Regions from separate parts of the Pseudomonas allokribbensis genome, predicted to be linked through region 2. Evidence: riboswitches for the same ligand, from Rfam matches in the RefSeq annotation. Region 2 holds a riboswitch; each other region holds the start of a gene.

Region 1 (6,608 bases), 1.8 Mb from region 2:
GTTGCTCGATGCGCCCGGCGAAATTGCCGAACGCCACCAGCGGATGCCAGCGTTTCGGTTCACCCAGCAGCGCATCCAGCGCGACCGCGGCGACACTCAACAACGCCATACTCATTGACTCACTCCCCAGAAATTTTCATACAGCAGCTCATTGAGCGGACGCGCCTGCGCCCACCCTTCGAGTACCAGCATCGGCGCCGGATAGAATTCCTTGACCGGTCCCAGACACAGAACCGCCAGCGGCTTGGCCCCGGCCGGCAGTTTCAGCAGATCGGCCAGCGCCTGCGGTTCGAACAGCGACACCCAGCCCATGCCCAGGCCTTCGGCGCGCGCCGCCAGCCACAGGTTCTGGATCGCGCAGGACAATGAGGCCATGTCCATTTCCGGCAGCGTGCGGCGGCCAAAAATGTGTCGCTCGCGATCGTCCATCAAGGCTGCGACCAGCACTTCCGCACAGTCGTTGATGCCTTCGACCTTGAGCTTCATGAACTCGTCACTGCGCTCGCCGAGGGCCTCGGCGGTGCGTACGCGTTCTTCTTCAACAAGGTTCTGGATCTGGCCACGCAGCGCGCGGTCGCTGATACGGATGAAGCGCCATGGCTGCATCAGACCGACGCTCGGTGCCTGATGTGCGGCTTCAAGCAATCGGCGCAGCAATTCAGGCTCGACCGTGCCGCCGCTGAAGTGGCGCATGTCGCGGCGTTCGGCGATGGCGCGATAGACCGCTTCGCGCTCGGCTTCAGTGAATGCGTTGTCGGTCATGGCACCAACAGTGCGGCAATCGCCGACGGATTCGACGGGAAGTAAAAGTGCACGTACGAGGCGGTCATCCGCCCTTCCCGATACACCGCTTCGGCACCGCGCCCGCCATTGGGGCTGTGGCCACGGGCAATGGGTGTCAGTTCGGTGGTGGTCAGGGAATGGTGATAGGTGTGACCGCGCAGCAAGCCTTCCGGCAGTTCGACCGATTGCAGAGCCAGCGCCGCCAGACGTTTTTGCATCACCGCATCGCCATTGAGCAAACCGACCAGTCCGGCGCGGGTGCCTTCGACATCGGTCAACGAATCGAGCAAATACAGCATGCCGCCGCACTCGGCTAGCAGCGGTTTGCCGGCGGCGTGATGCGCGCGGATCGCGTCGAGCATGGAGGCGTTCTGCGACAAGGCAACGTGATGCAATTCCGGATAACCGCCGGGCAGGTACAAGCTGTCGGCCTCGGGCAATTGCGTATCGCGGATCGGCGAGAAGAAACTCAGCTCCGCGCCCATCGCCCGCAACAGATCGAGACTGGCGCCATAGGTGAAGGCAAACGCCTCGTCACGGGCGACGGCAATCCGCACGCCTTCGAGCAGTCTTTCGGTCTTGACGATTTCAGGCGCGGCGAATTCGACGGCCGGTGGCAGCGCTACCTCGCAAGTGCTGGCCAGCGCTTCGGCGGCGGCGTCGAGGCGCACATCGAGGTCATTGAGTTCGCTGGCCTGCACCAGACCGAGATGGCGACTTGGCAGTTCTATCCCGGTTTCCCGGGACAACGCGCCGTACCAGCGCAGACCTTCAGTGAGGCTGCCTTCGAGCAACTGCGCATGGCGCACGGTGCCGACGCGGTTGGCCAGCACGCCGGCGAACGGCAGGTCCGGCTGGTAGCGCGCCAGACCCAGCGCCAAGGCGCCGAAGGTCTGGGCCATGGCCGTGCCATCGATCACGCCGAGTACCGGCACGCCGAAATGCCGCGCCAGGTCGGCGCTCGACGGTGTGCCGTCGAACAAGCCCATCACGCCTTCGATCAGGATCAGATCGGCTTCAGCGGCGGCTTCCCACAACAGACGTCGACTTTCCTGCTCGCCGACCATCCACATGTCCAGTTGATAGACCGGCGCACCGCTGGCGCGCTCGAGGATCATCGGGTCGAGAAAATCCGGGCCGCATTTGAATACGCGAACCTTGCGCCCCTGATTGCGGTGCAGACGGGCCAGCGCGGCGGTGACAGTGGTCTTGCCCTGGCCGGAGGCCGGCGCGGCGATCAATACCGCCGGGCAGTGACGTGGTTGATTCAAAGTTCGACGCCTTTCTGCGCTTTGATACCGGCCTGGAAGGCGTGTTTGATCATGCCCATTTCGGTGACGGTGTCGCCCATCTCGATCATTTCCGGCTTGGCAGCGCGGCCGGTGACGATCACATGCTGCATCGGCGGACGGGCCTGCAGATCGCTGAGCACCTGATCCAGATCGAGGTAACCGTGCTTGAGAGCGATGTTCAGCTCATCGAGCACCACCAGACCGATCGACGGATCACGCAGCAGTTCGCGGGACACTTCCCATGCAGCTTCGGCAGCGGCGATGTCGCGCTGGCGATCCTGGGTTTCCCAGGTGAAACCTTCGCCCATCACATGAAAACGTACCTGCTCGGGGAAGCGGCGGAAGAACAGCTCCTCCCCGGTGCTGTTGCGGCCCTTGATGAACTGCACCACGCCGCACTGCATGCCGTGGCCCATGGCGCGGGCGAGCATGCCGAACGCCGAGCTGCTTTTGCCTTTGCCATTGCCGGTCAGCACCAGCACCAGGCCGCATTCGTCTGGCGAATTGGCGATGCGCTCGTCGATCACGGCTTTTTTGCGCTGCATGCGCGCCAGATGGCGCTCGTCGCGTTCGGGGGAATCAGTCATGGGGGAGCTCTCCGTTGAGGCTGGATAACGGCGGGCAGGCACAAGAATAGACGGCAACAAGCCTGGCATCGCCCACCGTGATGCCGCTGGATGGATCAGGCCGGTCTCCGGGCTCATGAGCGGCCTTGGCCTGGCTGCGCGCCTTCCCGCTTTGCAGCAGTGGCATCGGACGCAGCTTTTACTCATTTACCGTTGCGGGGGCAGCGCCGGGATCGTGATGGTTCTTCGCTTGAAGACCATCCTCACCGACTTCCCTGTTTCACTCTGTCGACAGCGGTCACAGAGCACCTGAAACAAGCCGCGAAGGTTAGAGGGTTGGGGGTGGAGCGTCAAATGAAGAGGCCCCCTGAAAGCGAATAACTGCCGTCGATCAATTATCTGACGCCAATCTTGTGCCACACTGTCAGCAGTGATATCAAAGAGCCATGCTTTTTGAATGCAGAGAGCACATCACAATAACAAGGGAGAGCACCATGCAAGGCATGATCATCAGCAATCCGCGGCTGGAATTCCTGCGCCCGGTGCTGGAACGCTGGTTTGACTGTATCGACCGCTACAACGCCGTGCGCGGCGACAACGACACGCCGTACTGGCACGACGAAAAAGCCAACCTCGGCCTGTTGTCCGCCGCCGCGTGGATGGCCGAACTGGTCACCCTGCGCGACACCGCCACCCGCAAGCAGAACGAGGAAGGCGAGCGCAATGCCCGCGCCGACCTGTTCCTGGCCGGCGCCGAAGATCGCGCCTACATCCAGGCGACGCAACGCTGGCCGCGCGTCAACAGCCTGAATCTGACCCAGGCCCTGGCCGATATCACCAGCGACGCCAAGCGCATCAGCTACGCCAGCGATCTCAAGCTCGGCTGCCTGTTCGTCGCCCCACAGAAAGCCCAACACAGCGCCAGCCCCGAAGAACTGCAGGACATGGTCGACGACCTGCAAAAGGAACACACCTGCGCCGTCGCCTGGTATTTCCCCTACGCCTATCGCAAATTGCGCAGCGAGGCCGGCAACTACCACCCCGGCATTGCCGTGCTGTTCAAGGAAGCTCGCGGCTGAGGGGTGGAACCATCGGGCTTGCGCACTTCTCTATGATTAGGAATGCATTCATAGGGAAGATCAGTAATGCGCAAGCCCCAGCTCGTTTTCGTCATCGCACTCGCCGGAGGGCTCACCGCCTGTGGTGAATCCTCCAGCCTGCAAGTCTCGGACGGCACCGGCCCGTCCCCCAAACTGCCCGAACCGAACAAGACCCTGATCCCGACGGTGAACATCGCCCCGGCGATCGGCTGGCCGGCCGGCACGAAACCGACACCAGCGGCAGGCACTCAGGTGGCGGCGTTTGCCGAAAACCTCGATCACCCGCGCTGGCTCTACGTGCTGCCCAATGGCGATGTGTTGGTGGCGGAAACCAATGCCCCGCCGAAACCGGACGATGGCAAAGGCATACGCGGCTGGGTGATGAAAAAAGTCATGGGCCGTGCGGGCGCCGGGGTTCCCAGCCCGAATCGCATTACCCTGCTGCGTGACGCCGATCACGATGGCGTGGCGGAAACGCGCACGGTGTTTCTGCAAAACCTCAACTCACCGTTCGGCATGACGCTGGTCGGCAACGATCTGTATGTTGCCGACACCGACCGTTTGCTGCGCTTTCACTACGAACCCGGCACAACCGAGATCAAGAGCCAGCCGATCAAGGTCGTGGATCTGCCGGGTGGCCCGCTCAACCACCACTGGACCAAGAACGTCATTGCCAGCAAGGACGGCAGCAAGCTGTACGTCACCGTCGGCTCGAACAGTAACGTCGGCGAGAATGGCCTGGATCAGGAAGAAGGTCGGGCGGCAATCTGGGAAGTGGACCGCGCGACCGGCAACCATCGGATTTTCGCCTCGGGCATTCGCAATCCCAACGGTCTGGCCTGGGAACCCAAAAGCGGCGCGCTGTGGACAGCGGTGAACGAACGGGACGAGATCGGCAGCGACCTGGTGCCGGACTACATCACCTCGGTCAAGGACGGCGGGTTTTATGGCTGGCCATTCAGCTATTACGGCCAGCATGTCGATGTCCGCGTCGAACCACAACAGCCAGAGATGGTGGCCAAGGCCATCGCTCCCGACTACGCCGTAGGCCCGCATACCGCCTCACTGGGGCTGACGTTCGCCGAGGGCAACGCGTTGCCAGCACAATTCAAGGAGGGCGCGTTCATCGGCCAGCATGGCTCGTGGAATCGCAAGCCGCACAGTGGCTACAAGGTGATCTTCGTCCCGTTTGCCGCAGGCAAACCGAGCGGAACGCCAGTGGACGTGCTGACCGGCTTCCTCGACAAGGACGAGAACGCTTTGGGGCGCCCGGTCGGCGTGGTGATCGACCAGCAAGGTGGATTGCTGGTGGCGGATGATGTGGGGAACAAGGTGTGGCGAGTTTCGGCGGCTAAATAGCCCGGCCCTGAAACAAAAAAACCTGTAGGAGCCAATGTGCTCCCACAGGTTTTTTATTGCTTCGGATGACTACGGGTTATGCGCCAGATGCTCCGGCTGCAGAACACGCTTGGCACTCAGGTAGGCCTTCTGCCAATACGCTTTCGACAGGCTGTCCAGCTTCACCGTGCCGCCGGTGGCCGGTGCGTGAACGAAGCGCCCTTCCCCGACGTAAATCCCCGCATGGCTGACCTGAGAGCCGCCATTGGTGGCGAAGAAGATCAGGTCGCCGGTCTGCAAACCCTCCTTGCCGACATTCGGCGCCTGCATGACGATCAACTCGCGCGTCGAACGCGGCAGGCTGATACCGGCCGCATCGCGGTAGACAAAACCGATCAGGCCACTGCAATCGAAGCCCGAGTCCGGCGTGTTGCCGCCCCAGCGATAAGGCGTGCCCACCAGCCCGAGCGCACGGAACAGCACGTCTTCGGCAGCGGGAGAAAAAGCCTGGGAGGATCCGAACACAATCGGCGCGCGAACCACAGGGGCTGGCGGCGGAGTGCGACTGGCGCAAGCGCTGAGCAGCGCTGCGAAGAACATCAGGGCGAGGCGGGCCGGCATCGTCATAAGCAGAACATCCTGATCTGGCTGCGGCTTTTACTGCCGATTCGACAGAAAACAAAACCGCCTGCGTTGGGACGCAGGCGGTTTGCCATCAATATAGATCAGGATTCTAGCGGCTACGCGGCAAACTTCAAGTAAGACTTTAACTTCACCTTGTAAAGTTTAAGTCTATTGCCCCTGAAGGACCGCTTGTCGCCACGAGCGTGGCGACCAAGGCGAGATTACTTGCGAGCGGTAACCACGGTTGGAGCGTTCGCCAAAGCGCGCTTGGCTTCGATGAAGGTCTTGCTCCAGTAGCTGTCACCCAGGCTGTCGATGCGGACACCGCCACTGCGACGACTGCTGGAGTGGATGAACTGGTTGTCGCCCAGGTAGATCCCGGCGTGGCTTACACGACCGCGACGACCATTGGTGGCGAAGAACAGCAGGTCGCCCGGCTCGAGGTTGCTGCGCGATACCAGCGGAGCATCCACGTTGATCATTTCGCGGGTGGAGCGCGGCAGGTTCATGCCGGCTTCTTCGCGGAACAGATAGCCGATGAAACCGCTGCAATCGAACCCGGCTTCAGAGGTACCGCCGAAACGGTAACGGGTACCGATCAGGGACATGCCGCGTTCAAGAATACTGTCTGCCAGAACCGGAAGCTGATAAGGCTTCTTGCCGTTGAAAGCGGCGAGTTCTTTCTCGGTGTCCAGCTCTTCCTGATAAATAACGGAAGACTGAGCGGTGGCAGAATTTTTAGCCTGTTGCTGCTCTTGATTAACAGGTGAATGAGCAGCGCAACCGAACAACAGGGTGACGAGTGCGAGAGGCACGAGGGGTGCGAAGCGCTTTAGCATGGGCACGACCGTGGCTGATAGTTGTAAAGAAGCCGAGACTATGCCCGCTATCAGCCTCATTTGCAA
Region 2 (6,608 bases):
CGGGTATCGGCATCCGCGTCTTCATCACCCAGCCTGGCACCCAGTACGCCGAAACCTGCATTGCCTATTGCAAGCCGGGCGAAGAGAAACCTGAAGACACAGCGCTGGGGCTGAAAAGCTTCACCGCCTACATCGACTCGTTCAGCGAAGCGTTCCTCGACGATGCTGTCGTCGACTACGCCACCGACCGCATGGGCGGCCAGCTGACCATCAAGGCACCGAACGCCAAAGTACCGATGGTCAACGCCGACAGCCCGGTCAACGAGCGCATCAACTATTACCTGCAAACCGAAATCAACCCGGGGCTGGCCAGCCACGGCGGTCAGGTCAGCCTGATCGATGTGGTTGAAGACGGCATTGCCGTGCTGCAGTTCGGCGGCGGTTGCCAGGGCTGCGGCCAGGCGGACGTAACCCTGAAGGAAGGCATCGAGCGCACCTTGCTCGAGCGCATTCCGGAGCTCAAGGGCGTTCGCGACGTGACCGACCACACGCAGAAAGAAAACGCCTACTACTAAGGCGTTCGCTGCGGCATAAAAAAAACGGCGCCCCGTGAGCGCCGTTTTTTTATGGTCGATACAAATGCGCATGCCCCGCGCGATACAGCGACGATTCGCTGAAATGATCGCTGCCCAACACCCGCCCGACCAGAATCAGTGCCGTACGCCGAAACCCCTTGGCGGCTACTTTCGCGGCAATATCCTCCAGCGTCCCGATCACCCAGTCCTGATCCGGCCACGTCGCCCGGTGGATCACCGCGATCGGGCAGTCTGCACCATAGTGCGGCAGCAGTTCGGCGAGGATTTTCTCCAGATGATTGACCCCCAAATGAATCGCCATGGTCGCCCCGTGCTGCGCGAGGTTACCCAGTTCTTCCCCGGCGGGCATCGCGGTCTTGTCCGCGTAACGGGTCAGGATCACGCTTTGCGAGATGTCCGGCAAAGTGAGTTCGGCGCCCAACAACGCCGCGCAGGCAGCAGTGGCGGTTACGCCGGGGACAATCTCGAACGGGATGTCCAGCTCGCGCAGATAACGGATCTGCTCGCCGATGGCGCCATACAGGCTCGGATCGCCCGAATGCACCCGCGCCACGTCCAGGCCCTTGGCGTTGGCGGTCTTGATCAGATCGATGATCTGTTCCAGATGCAGTTCGGCGCTGTTGACCACGGTTTCAGCCGAATGACCGTCCAGCACCGCCGCCGGCACCAGCGAACCTGCATAGATGATCACCGGGCAGCTGCGAATCAGTCGCTGACCTTTGACAGTGATCAATTCCGGGTCGCCGGGGCCGGCGCCGATGAAGTAAACGGTCATCGTTGGATCCTGTGAAAGTAGGGCAGGTCGAGGCTTCAAGAGCAGTTCAGATGAAGAATGCTCATGATCGAAAGCGGGGATTATCGGGAATTTACGCCGCGCCGGCCAATGCCAGGGTTGCCTGGGCGTATTTTTGTCTGGAAATCAGCAGTTTTGCCGGGGCCTGGATCAGTTGTTCGGCAAGCGCCAGTGCGGCGCTTTCCGCCACGCCGTAGCAACCGGTGCGTTCGAAAGCGATCTGCGAATGGTGACTCAGGCGTTGCTGATAACTGGCCAGTTCTTCGCTGCTGAAATACAGCAGCGGCAGCGCCAGTTGTGCCGCCAGTTCCTGCAGGCCGGGTTCGTCGCGTTTCAGGTCGATACTGGCCAGGGCCTTGACCGCTTCGAGTTCGATGCGATGCGCCTGCAGGGCCTGGTCGAGCAAGGCGCGCAGCGTACTGGCCGGGCAGCCGCGCTGGCAGCCCAGGCCGACCACAAAGGTCGGCACTGCGCTGTCATCGGTCATGCGTGGTATTGACCATCGCTTTTGCGGCGGAACAACCAGGCGCTGATCAGGCCCAGAGCCAGCCAGAACGCCACGTTGGTCAACTGCGAAGCGATTTTAAATTGAGCTTCCAGTGCTTCCGGCGCGAGCATCGAGTGCACTTCCGGTTGCGGGGCGCCGATCACGTGTGGCACAGCGAGAATCGCCACGCCGAGGATCTTGAGCAACCAGTTGCCACCGAACGCGATCAACGCCAGGCCGACAGCGGTCGACGCGGCGGTGCCGATCCACCACATCTGGCGCGACGCCAGGTCTGCAGCGGCGGTGCCCGGCAGCTCAGGCGGCAGGCCCAGTGTCGGTGCGAGTACGAAAGTCGCATAACCGGCCAGACCCCAGAGCAGGCCTTGCGATGTCTTGGTCGGCGCACGCAGGGTGTACAGACCGGCCAGCATCAGGGCGAAACCCACGGCCACGACCAGATTGCCACCGGTAGTGGACACAACGCGCTGCCAGCCGTCTTCCGGCTCCCAGGCTTCGGCATCGTGGGTATGGGCGGCGGTGCCGGCGGCGTGTTCGTGAACGGCGGCAACCGGCTCGGCTTTCTCGAAGGTCTCTGCCTGAAGAATCAGCGGCGACACCCAGAAGCTTTGCAGCAACGTCAGGAGCAGGGCGGCCAGAAGGCCGGTGAAACCTGCGGTCTGCGCAATACGCTTGATCATGTCGTCGGGTCTCAGTGGCACGGGAACGCGGCGCTGTGGCGGGTATCGTGAGCGGCGTTGTGAACCGCTTCGATGTGCGAGAAACCGGCGAAATAGACCAGGCTGGCACCCAGGATCGACGCGAAGATCGCAGCGGTCAGGCGTTGGCTCAGGGTGGTGGTGCTGGAGATTTTGTCCGTGTTGCTGCCGGTGCTGCTGATGATCGACATGGCGCTTCCCTCTGGAGTGTCAGCGGGTGAACGGTGCGCATGAAAACCCCTGCGAGTCGGGCACGCAGAGGTTCGAACAGCGCCCGCCCACCGCGGGTTTGTTATGTTCAGTGACGCAAGATGCGTACTGTGTGTTGCGGGCCGGTCTCCGGGCTCACGAGGGGTGGCTGTCTGCCGACCTGCAAGCGTCACCTTCCCATGCCTGGGGGCACAGTGGATCTGACGCTTCGCTCGCTTACCGTTGCGGGGGCAGCACCGGACTGACATGGCTTTAGAGTAAAGCACATGATTCACCGGTTTCCCGTTTCACCCTTTGCAGGGCACCCGTAACAAGTTGTGTAGGAGACCATGGGCTGGGGTTTTTAGTCAATTGAATGGGTGGGGTGGGTTTGGATAGGGGGGGCATATCCGTTGCTTCGGGTGCTGCCGCTGGCGGTTTCGCTCTTACAGCGAGTCACTTTTGACAAACGCCCGGAATGCCGGCCCAGCCAAAAGTAACCAAAAGGTCTTGGCCCCGGCGTACGGCACTTCGCTTAGGCTCAGTGTTCCCTCGCTACGGTGTCCATCAGGGGGCATCGCCTCCGGTTTGCTTCGCTGCACCTCCTCTCGATGTATGCGGCTTCGCCGCACGGCGCTGCGCGCCTACCCCCTGATGAACACCTCCGCTCGGCCTGCCGAAGGGGCAAAAAATCAAAAGCCAGAGCCAGAGCAAAAGCCAGATCAAAAGCCCCTCACCACGATGAGCGTTAGCTCAAGTACCGCTTTTGATCGCAAGGTCCGTCGGTAGGCTGAGTGGAGGGATTGATCCGGGGGTGGGAGCGCAGCGACCGTTTGGCGAAGCCAAACACATCGAGAGGAGGTGCAGCGAAGCAAACCGTAGGCGATGCGCCCGGATCGATCCCGGAGCGAAGGAACCCGAGCGACAGCGAGGGCCGTACGTCAGGGCGCAGACTTTTTGGTTACTTTTGAGGCGTTTGTCAAAAGTGACCCGCCGTAAGGGCGGAACCCTAAGTGGCCATAACCGCAGCAACGGATATGCCCCCAATCCAAACATTGACCGGTCAACACACGATGCGTAGCCTTGCGCTTTCGAGGTTCTTCGGCCCACGCCGAAGCTAAGAAGGGAACGCGGTCCAAGCCGCGGCTGCCCCCGCAACTGTGAACGGTGCTGTTCGCTGCCACGCCACTGCCAACTCAATCCAGAGCCAGCGGGAAGGCGCAGCGAATACCGGGCCCAAGGCCTGAACACCGTCAGCCAGGAGACCTGCCTCGTCACAGATTCTCACTTTCAACCGGGCGGGGTGATCCGGTGGCGAACTCTCCAGGCACGCACTTGCGTTGCCGGTCTCGTCCCGTATGCCCGCCACCTTGCCAAAGGGCATCCGATGAAAACACTGGCCAAACTCCCCGTCACCATCGTCACCGGTTTCCTCGGCTCGGGTAAAACCACCTTGCTGCGGCACATGCTCGACAACGCTCAGGGCCGTCGTATCGCGGTGATCGTCAACGAGTTTGGCGAGCTGGGCATCGACGGTGAAATCCTCAAGCAGTGCACCATCGGCTGCACCGAAGAAGAAGCCACCGGCCGCGTCTACGAACTGGCCAACGGCTGCCTGTGCTGCACGGTTCAGGAAGAGTTCTTCCCGGTGATGCGCGAACTGGTGGCCCGTCGCGGCGACCTCGACCACATCCTGATCGAAACTTCGGGCCTGGCTCTGCCAAAACCGCTGGTGCAAGCCTTCCAGTGGCCGGAAATCCGTAGTGCCTGCACCGTTGACGCGGTGATCACCGTGGTCGACAGCCCGGCCGTGGCCGCCGGCACCTTCGCCGCGTTCCCGGATCAGGTTGACGCCCAGCGCAAACTCGACCCGAACCTGGACCACGAATCGCCGCTGCACGAACTGTTCGCCGACCAACTGGCCAGCGCCGACCTGGTAATCCTCAACAAGGCCGACCAGACCAGCCCTGAAGACCTCGCTCGCGTACGCCTGGAAGTCGCCGAAGAGCTGCCGCCAGCGGTGAAAATCATCGAAGCCAGCAACGGTCGCCTGCCGCTGGACGTGCTGATCGGTCTCGGTGCCGGTTCCGAAGAGCACATCGACAGCCGCCACAGCCATCACGATCACCACCACGGTGAAGGCGATGATGATCATGACGACCACGATCACGATGCTTTCGATTCGATCTCCATCGAACTGCCGCAAGCCGACGAAAGCTTGTTGCTCGATGCGCTGACGCAACTGGTGGTTCAGCATGGCATCCTGCGGGTCAAAGGCTTCGCGGCGATCCCGAACAAGCCGATGCGTCTGCTGATCCAGGGCGTGGGTACGCGTTTCGACAAGCACTTCGACCGTCAGTGGGGCGCCGATGAGGCACGTGTGACGCGTCTGGTGTTGATCGGCCAGGAACTGGACGCGGCCAAGCTCGAAGCGCAATTGCGCGCCGCGCTCAGCGTTTAAGCCATGCACCTGCTCAGGACCCAGCCCGGCGGTTTCGTGTCGGATGACAACATTGCCGACCTAGGACAAACCCCCGCCGAGCTGGTGATCCTGTGCAGCGGCGACTCCAGCCTTGCGCTGCTCGCCGAAGCCGCGCAGCAGCTGCCCGAAGATTACCCGAGCGTGCGGCTGGCCAACCCGATGCAGGTGCAGAACCATGCGTCGGTCGACCTGTACGTCGATGAAGTGCTGCGTCATGCCAAGGTCATTCTGATTTCGCTGCATGGCGGCATCGCTTATTGGCGTTATGGCGTCGAGCGGCTGGTCGAGTTGTCCGAACGCGGTGTGCAGGTGATTCTGGTGCCGGGCGATGACCGTCCCGACCCGGAACTCAGCGACTTGAGCACCGTTGTCGCCGAGGATCGTGACCGGCTCTGGCAGTTTCTTCGTCAGGGCGGCATGGGCAATGCGCTGGACTTCTTCCGCTGTCTGGCCAATCGCTGGCTGGCGCGGGATTACGTGTGGGGCGAGCCGCAAACGCTGCCGCGCACGGCGATTTACCACCCAAACAAAAACACCGCCGCACTGAGCGACTGGCAAGCCGATTGGCTGCCCGGTCAACCGGTCGCGGCGGTGTTGTTTTACCGCTCGCATTTGCAAGCGGCCAACACGGCGTTTATCGACGTGTTCTGCCAACGGTTGCAGGCTGCCGGACTCAATCCGCTGCCGATCGCCGTGGCCAGTTTGAAAGAGACCGGTTGCCTGTCGGTGGTCGAGGACTGGCTGGATGAGGTCGAGGCCTCGGTGATTCTGAACACCACCGGTTTCGCCCAGTCCAGCCCGGAAGCGCCGCATCTGCGGCCGTTCCGTCGCAACATTCCGGTGATACAGGCGATCTGCGCCCAGGACAACGAGCCAGGTTGGCGTGACAGCGAGCAGGGCCTCGGCCCTCGGGATCTGGCGATGCACATCGCATTGCCGGAGCTGGACGGTAGGATTATCAGCCGACCGATCAGCTTCAAGGATCTGGCGTGGCGCAGCGAGCGCAGTCAGTCCGATGTCGTGTGTTATCGGGCCCAACCCGAGCGCATGGATTTTGTGGCCGAACTGGCGCGGCGCTGGGTCGATCTGGCGCGGGTGCCGAACGCTGAAAAGCGTATCGCCCTGATCCTTGCCAACTACCCGACCCGTGACGGGCGCATCGGCAACGGCGTCGGCCTCGACACGCCGGCTGCCGCGCTGAATATCCTGCGGGCGTTGCAGGCCGAAGGTTATCCGCTGCCGGCCGAACTGCCGGACAGCGGCACCGAGCTGATCCAGCAATTGCTCGGCGGCGTCAGCAATGACCTCGATACGCTCGATCAGCGCCCGTGCCAGCAAAGCCTGGCGATGAACGATTACCTGACGATGTTCAATGCACTGCCCGAAGCCAATCGCGCGGCGGTGC
Region 3 (6,608 bases), 750 kb from region 2:
GACTTGTTCAGTCTGCGCTACTGGAAGCCTTCAACCTGGTCAAAACCGGATCTGCGCCTGCTGGTACCAGGACTGGTCGTCGGCATCGGCCTGGGTTATCTGCTTTTTCGGGTGCTGGATCACCGAGCGATCGCCATCGTAATGGCGGTGGTCACCCTGCTGTTTGTCGGTTTGTGGTTCAAGGCGGGTGGAGAAGTCCGCGTGAAGCCGCGCTCATCGCCCAAAGCGCTGGCCGCCGGCCTTACATCGGGCATCACGACCATGGTCGCGCACTCCGGCGGGCCGCCGCTGGCAATCTATCTGTTGCCGCTGGGCCTGAGCAAACAGATGTATGCCGGAACGACCAGCCTGTTTTTCACGGTCGGCAATCTGCTTAAAGCCGTACCCTGGCTGCTGCTGGCCAAACCCAGCGGCAACGTCCTGACGCTGATGTTCGTCAGCCTGCTCGCCGTACCCAGCGGGGTCTGGCTGGGCTGGCGGCTGCACGCCAGACTGGATCAGCGCCAGATGTACCGCGCCTGTTATGGCTTGCTGGTAGTCACGGCGCTGAAACTGTTGTGGGATGGTGTCGAGGGATACATGGCCTGAGTGAACTCCCAGGCCAGACCCGGCTTACTTGAACACCGGCACGGCAGCCGACCCGTCCGACTGTTTGAGATACTCACGCAACCGCCCACCGATTTCCGCAATCTTCGCCTCACCCTCTCGCAAGGCTTGCGGGTTGGTGTGCACGGAGTAGTTTCCCAGCGCCAGGTCATAGGGATGTGGTTGCGCCGAGCCGATCACGAACACCGTGCCTTCGCGCATGGCCTTTAGCGTCACGGCGCCGTTGCCAGGTTCGAAGACCGCCATTTCACCCGCGCTGACCAGATCCGGCGCCGCCAGCAATCCACGGCTGACACTCAGCCATAACGACTCGTGACCTTCGGGTGGGGTGTACGTCCAGGATTCCCCGGCACCCAGCGTGACCAACAAGTAATTCATTCCCGCAGGCGCTCTAACCGGGCTCTGGACACCTTGGTGCAAGCCGAGAATCACCCGCGCCGGCCCCACTTCAGGCATCGCGCCGGACTCAAGGTATTGGCTGTCGACACTGGCGTTTTCCAGCTCTGGAGGCAGCGCCACCCACAGTTGAAAGCCCTGAACCCGCTCCGAAGTACCCACCGACATTTCCTTGCCGTGCCAGACACCGCCGCCCGCCCGCATCCACTCCACGCCGCCGTAATCAATCATGCCCTTGCCCGATTCGGCGTCCTCGAATCGCAAGTTGCCCTCGGTAATCACCGTGACGGTGGCAATCCCCGAGTGCGGGTGCATCGGCATGCCGTGAATGAACGAAGCCTCGCCTTCAAACAGATCGAGAAACACGAACGGCTTGATCAGATGCCCCAGATCCGAAGGGCTCATCAGTCGCACGATCGCGCCATGCCCACTGCCGCTGGTGCGATAACGGATTGCTCGGAGGGTATGGGTCTCACGGGTATAGCCAGAAAGTTGCTGCTGAACGGTCATGATGATTACTCGGTTCTGTCGCGGGGTACGGCCAACAAAAAATGCTGAAACGCGGTGAAGGAACCTGTCCTTCACCGCGCTCGGGCATCAACCGCGGCGAGCGTCGAGGCTGAAGCGGCCGGCGCCGAAAGCCACGACCTGCAACAGGCCACCGGCCATGGCGATGTTCTTGAAGAAGTGGATGAATTGGTTCTGGTCAGCCAGTGCACTGTGGAAGGCCAGTGCGGTGAACACGCTGAACGCAGCCAGCACAGCGGCGACGGTGCGGGTGCGGTATCCGGCGATCAGCGCCAGGCCACCACCGACTTCAACGATGATCGCCACTGCCAGTGCCACTTGTGGAAGCGGCAGGCCCACCGAGCCGATGTAACCGATCATCATCGCCGGCGCGGCGAGTTTGGAAAAACCGGAGAGAATGAAAATCACGCTGAGCAATACGCGGCCGATCAAGGCAGCCGAAGCTTGTTTGGTGTCGGAAGCGTTCTGTTCAGAAGCCTGTGTTTGAGCGATGTTTGCAGAAGTAGCCATGGGAGTATTTCCTTCAATGGGGTCCGGTTCGACTTGAACCGTCCGGATGAAGAAATGTTGCGCCTCGGCAGCTCATCTGAATAGCCGACTAATTTAGATCATTACGTTCGATAAAATAGGTAAGCTGCATATTCCACGGTAACGCGCCCATGGCGACTCAAGGACACAGGCATGATCTCCGATCCAGGCACACCGACACTCGATCAACTGCGCGTATTCCTGACCGTCGTCGAAGTCGGCAGTTTTGCGGCCGCTGCGCGCAAGCTTCACCGGGCGACGTCGGTGATCAGCTACTCGATCGCCAACCTTGAGATGCAATTGGGCGTCACCCTGTTTGATCGTGAAACCACCCGCAAACCGCAACTGACCGACGCCGGCCGCACCGTGCTGGCCGAAGCCCGGACCATCGCCAACGGCGTGCATGGCTTGAGGGCCAAAGTCAAAGGCCTCCTTCAGGGACTTGAAGCCGAAGTGCATGTGGTGCTCGACGTCATGCTGCCCGCCGAGCGCGTGGTGGATGCGCTGAAATCCTTTCGGGAAGAATTCCCCACCGTCGCCTTGCACCTGCACATGGAAGCACTCGGCGCCGTGACTGAACGGGTGATCAATCGCGGCGCGGTGGTCGGCGTCAGCGGGCCCATGAACGACGGCATCAACGGCATCGAAAGAATCGGCATCGGCAGCGTCGAGCTGATTCCGGTGGCAGCGCCAAATCATCCGCTGGCTTCGGGCGAAGCCAACGTTCCCGGTGCCGGACGTGAGCATACGCAACTGGTGCTGTCCGATCGCTCACGCCTGACCAAAGACAGGGAGTTCGCCGTGCTGAGCAACCGCACCTGGCGCCTGGCGGACCTGGGTGCCAAACACATGTTGCTGCGCGAGGGCATCGGCTGGGGGAATATGCCGAAGCCGATGATTCAGGAGGATCTGGACAGCGGCCGACTGGTACAGCTGGATTTGTCGGAGTACGCCAGCGGGCAATACACCTTCGATGCGATCTACCGTACCGATGTGCCACCGGGCCCGGCGGCGCGGTGGTTGATCGAGCGCTTCGTTCAGCAGAACACGCACGAGGCTTGACCCGGAAAGTTGACGAGCGGTCATCCGAATGTTCAGATGCCGCCCTGTTTCAGGTGTCCCATGCCGCCGTGCATGGGGTGAAACGGGAAACCGGTACGTTCTTTTCGAACAAGTCCGGTGCTGCCCCCGCAACGGTAGGCGCGTGATGCTTTCGACACACCACTGTGGCCAGACGGCCATGGGAAGGTGAAAGCGTCCATACGCGCGAGCCCGGAGACCGGCCTGAAATTCTGTTTGGCAAACTCCTGCGGTGGGCGGGCATGGGCCGGTGTCGGCGTGTGCGCGATGCCTTCTCCTGCATGCTCTTCTGCGAAGATCCTTTCGAGAAGACAATGATTCGACCTTTCAACACTCCGGCTCCATCCCTGTTGCTTGGCTGTCTGTTCAGCCCCCTGTTGCTGGCGGACGACGCGCCGCTCGAACTCACTCAGCAAATCGTTTCCGCACCGTCCGTGGAGTCCACGACCGTGGCCGACATGGCGCAGTTCGGCAGCAAGGTCGAGATCGTCACCCGCGAGCAGATCGAACGTGCCGGCCCCAGCGCCGATGTCACCCGCGTGATGCAGATGTTCATTCCCGGCCTGTACGTCGCGCCGAAAAACGGCCCGTTCGACTACGGCACCTATTCCCTGCTGGGCGGGCGCAACGATGACACGCTGATCCTGCTCGACGGCGTGCGTCTGAACAATCGCCTGTACGGCGGCCTGTACCTGGACACCCTGCCGGCCAACGCCATCGAACGCATCGAAGTGCTCAAGGGCGGGCAGAGCCTGCTGTTCGGCACTCAGGCCGTGTCCGGCGTGATCAATATCGTCACCCGCAGCCCGCAAAGCCGCAAAGCCTCCGGCGAAGTGAACATGGGCGTGGATACCTTCGGTGGCACCACCGAGGATGCGCGGGTCGAGAACATCTTCACCAACGGTTTCGGCGATCTGGGCTTGCTGGCCTACGTCAGTCATAACGTTTCGGATGGCTATCAGCCGTTTCGCAATCGCGACATCAAGAACGACAGCAACAAGAAGCGCGCCTACGAAGTCACCACCTTCGGCGGCAAGGCGATTCAGTCCTTTGGCGACGATGCGCGGATGGAATTGTTCTACCAATACGCCGACGCCAACCTCGACTTCGCCCGCCCGGTCGACAACCACAAGACCACCAACGACCGCGTCCAGCAGATCGCCACGGCGACCTTCGAACAGAACATCAACGAGCGCCTGAGCTACTTCGTCAAAGGCCACATCAACGACTGGGATACCCGCTACACGCGCATCAACAACACCGCCAATGGCGGCACCAGAACCATCAATCACAACGACTACTGGGGCTTCACCGACTGGGGCGTGCAGGCCGAAGGCAAAGCCGAATTGCCCGGCGGCCATGTGCTGGTGTTCGGGACGGACAACCAGTGGTTCAAAGGCCAGGACGATGTGCTGATCATCGACAATGACAAGGCTGAAGCCCACGCGCTCTATACTCAACTGCGCCCGCAGATCGACGCCCTGCCCGACTGGCATCCGAGCATCGGTATTCGTCACGAAGCCATGAGCGGCGGCGACAGCGCCACGGTCGGCATGCTTACTTCGCTGTATGACCTCAATGAACACTGGGCACTGCGCGGCCAGTACGGCACTGCCTACAAACTGCCGAACGCCGAGCAGTTGTTCGTCAACGAACCGGGCGACGAGTTGGGCAACCGCAACCTGAAACCGGAGAAAAGCCGTAACGCCGAACTGGGTCTCGACTACAAAGGCCTGCTGCTCGATCGCGAATTCAGCGCCAGCGTCACCCTGTTCAAACGCAAGATCGACGACCTGATCACCCTCGACGACATCCAATGGGTCAACGGCCAGGGGCGGATCCAGATGCGCGGTTTCGAGGCGGACGCGAAACTGGCGCTCAACGAGCAATGGAGCCTGCAAGCGGACATGACTCGCAACCTCACCGAATCGCGCGCCGGGGTGACGCTGAACGATGTGCCGAGCTTCTTCGCCCGCTCGCGCATCGGTTACGAGTCGGTTGACCGGATGTGGGGCGCCGGCGGTGCGATCCGCTATATCCGCGATGTGATCAGCTCGAAACAGGTCGAGTACGGCCATTACTCCGTGGTGGACGCCGACGCTTATCGCTACCTGGACGGCGCGCACCAGCACCGACTGAGCCTGCTGGTGGAAAACCTGTTCGACCGCGATTACGTCACCAGCCGCTCGAACAACGTCGACAACCTCGGACGGCCGTTCACCTCCGAAGCCCGCTACACGTACCGTTTCTGATGGCTGAAATCAAAACCATCGACGGCGTCGACACGCACCCGGACTGGTCGCACGTTCCCGCCCATGCCCGCCACGTGTTCCTCTGCACCGGCCCGCGCTGCACCCAGCGCGGCGCCTTGCAGATATGGAAAACCCTGCGTCGACACTTGCTGGCGCATGACCGCATCGAGACACCGGGCGGGGTTTTGCTGACCCGCACGCACTGTCAGTTCCCGTGCAACCTGGGGCCGGTCATGACGGTGTACCCGGAAGCCTGCTGGTATGGCGTGCGCAGCCACGCGGATGCGCAACGGCTGGTCGAAGTGCACCTGGTGGGCGGTGAAGTGGTCGAGGATCTGTTGATCAAGGAGCGCTCATGAGAAGGCTGTGTTTGCTGGTGGGCGCCCTGCTCTGTGCTTCGCTGGTTTTGGCTGATAGCTACCGCAATTGTGGTGAGACCTGGCACCTGCCGGCATCGCCGCCGTCGCGGATTATCGCGCTCAATCAGCATGTGGCCGATCTCGTGTTGGCGTTGGGCGCCGGCCCGGCGCTGGCCGGCGTCGCCTATCTGGATGACACCGGTGCGCCGCAATCCGAGTACTTCGGCGTGCCGGTGATTTCGCCCCGCTATCCATCGAGCGAAGTGCTGTACGCGCAGAAACCGGATCTGGTGGTCGGCGGCTTCGCCACGGCGTTTGGCAACGGCGTCACGTCACGCAGCGGACTGGGGCGCAACGGCGTGGCTTCGTATTTGCTGGAATCGGCCTGCAACGGACATTCGCTGGATTACTTCGAACACATCCGCAACGACCTCTCGACCCTCGGAGCCTTGCTGCACCGACAGCAGCGCGCTCGAGAACTGAGCGATGCGATGGATGCCGATCTGGAAAAGGCCAAGGCGTTAACCCGCCGGGGCAGGCCACTGTCAGTGTTCTATCTCGACAGCGAGGTCAACGGTCTCGACAGCGAAGGTCGACGGGGTTTCGTCACCACCCTGCTGGCCGCAGCCGGGGCTCGAAACCTGTTCGCCGACATCAATCAATACCGGGTGACCGTCAGCCGCGAAACCCTGCTCGCCAGTGACCCGGACGTGATCCTGCTGGCCGACGCGCAATGGTCGCCGGCCAGTCGCAAGCGTCAGTTGCTGATGCAGGATCCGGTGCTGTCGACCCTGCGAGCCGTACGCGAGAACCGGATGATCGATATTCCCTTTACGCATCTGTTGCCGACGGTGGGTAG

Evidence for each region. A riboswitch is a leader RNA that binds a small molecule or an ion and turns the genes downstream of it on or off. The one in region 2 is predicted to bind cobalamin.
Region 1: it holds a riboswitch for cobalamin, as region 2 does, so the genes downstream of both, cobO (cob(I)yrinic acid a,c-diamide adenosyltransferase) here and IF199_RS16720 (CbtB domain-containing protein) in region 2, are expected to answer to the same signal.
Region 3: it holds a riboswitch for cobalamin, as region 2 does, so the genes downstream of both, IF199_RS13380 (TonB-dependent receptor plug domain-containing protein) here and IF199_RS16720 (CbtB domain-containing protein) in region 2, are expected to answer to the same signal.

The regions. Positions count from the first base shown of each region.
Region 1 covers NZ_CP062252.1:1,852,222-1,858,829, reverse strand. The annotation lists gene cbiB (adenosylcobinamide-phosphate synthase CbiB) at 1-115, opposite strand, end outside; gene bluB (5,6-dimethylbenzimidazole synthase) at 112-762, opposite strand; gene IF199_RS08550 (cobyrinic acid a,c-diamide synthase CobB) at 759-2,054, opposite strand; gene cobO (cob(I)yrinic acid a,c-diamide adenosyltransferase) at 2,051-2,662, opposite strand; cobalamin riboswitch at 2,744-2,969, opposite strand; gene IF199_RS08540 (hypothetical protein) at 3,136-3,720, shown strand; gene IF199_RS08535 (PQQ-dependent sugar dehydrogenase) at 3,787-5,100, shown strand; gene IF199_RS08530 (C40 family peptidase) at 5,170-5,706, opposite strand; gene IF199_RS08525 (C40 family peptidase) at 5,925-6,542, opposite strand.
Region 2 covers NZ_CP062252.1:3,680,204-3,686,811, reverse strand. The annotation lists gene nfuA (Fe-S biogenesis protein NfuA) at 1-515, shown strand, start outside; gene cobM (precorrin-4 C(11)-methyltransferase) at 565-1,311, opposite strand; gene IF199_RS16730 (cobalamin biosynthesis protein) at 1,403-1,816, opposite strand; gene IF199_RS16725 (CbtA family protein) at 1,813-2,514, opposite strand; gene IF199_RS16720 (CbtB domain-containing protein) at 2,526-2,723, opposite strand; cobalamin riboswitch at 2,846-3,066, opposite strand; cobalamin riboswitch at 3,799-4,009, shown strand; gene cobW (cobalamin biosynthesis protein CobW) at 4,109-5,182, shown strand; gene cobN (cobaltochelatase subunit CobN) at 5,186-6,608, shown strand, end outside.
Region 3 covers NZ_CP062252.1:2,931,312-2,937,919, reverse strand. The annotation lists gene IF199_RS13400 (sulfite exporter TauE/SafE family protein) at 1-588, shown strand, start outside; gene IF199_RS13395 (pirin family protein) at 613-1,512, opposite strand; gene IF199_RS13390 (DoxX family protein) at 1,600-2,040, opposite strand; gene IF199_RS13385 (LysR family transcriptional regulator) at 2,212-3,120, shown strand; cobalamin riboswitch at 3,155-3,360, shown strand; gene IF199_RS13380 (TonB-dependent receptor plug domain-containing protein) at 3,453-5,390, shown strand; gene IF199_RS13375 ((2Fe-2S) ferredoxin domain-containing protein) at 5,390-5,749, shown strand; gene IF199_RS13370 (ABC transporter substrate-binding protein) at 5,746-6,608, shown strand, end outside.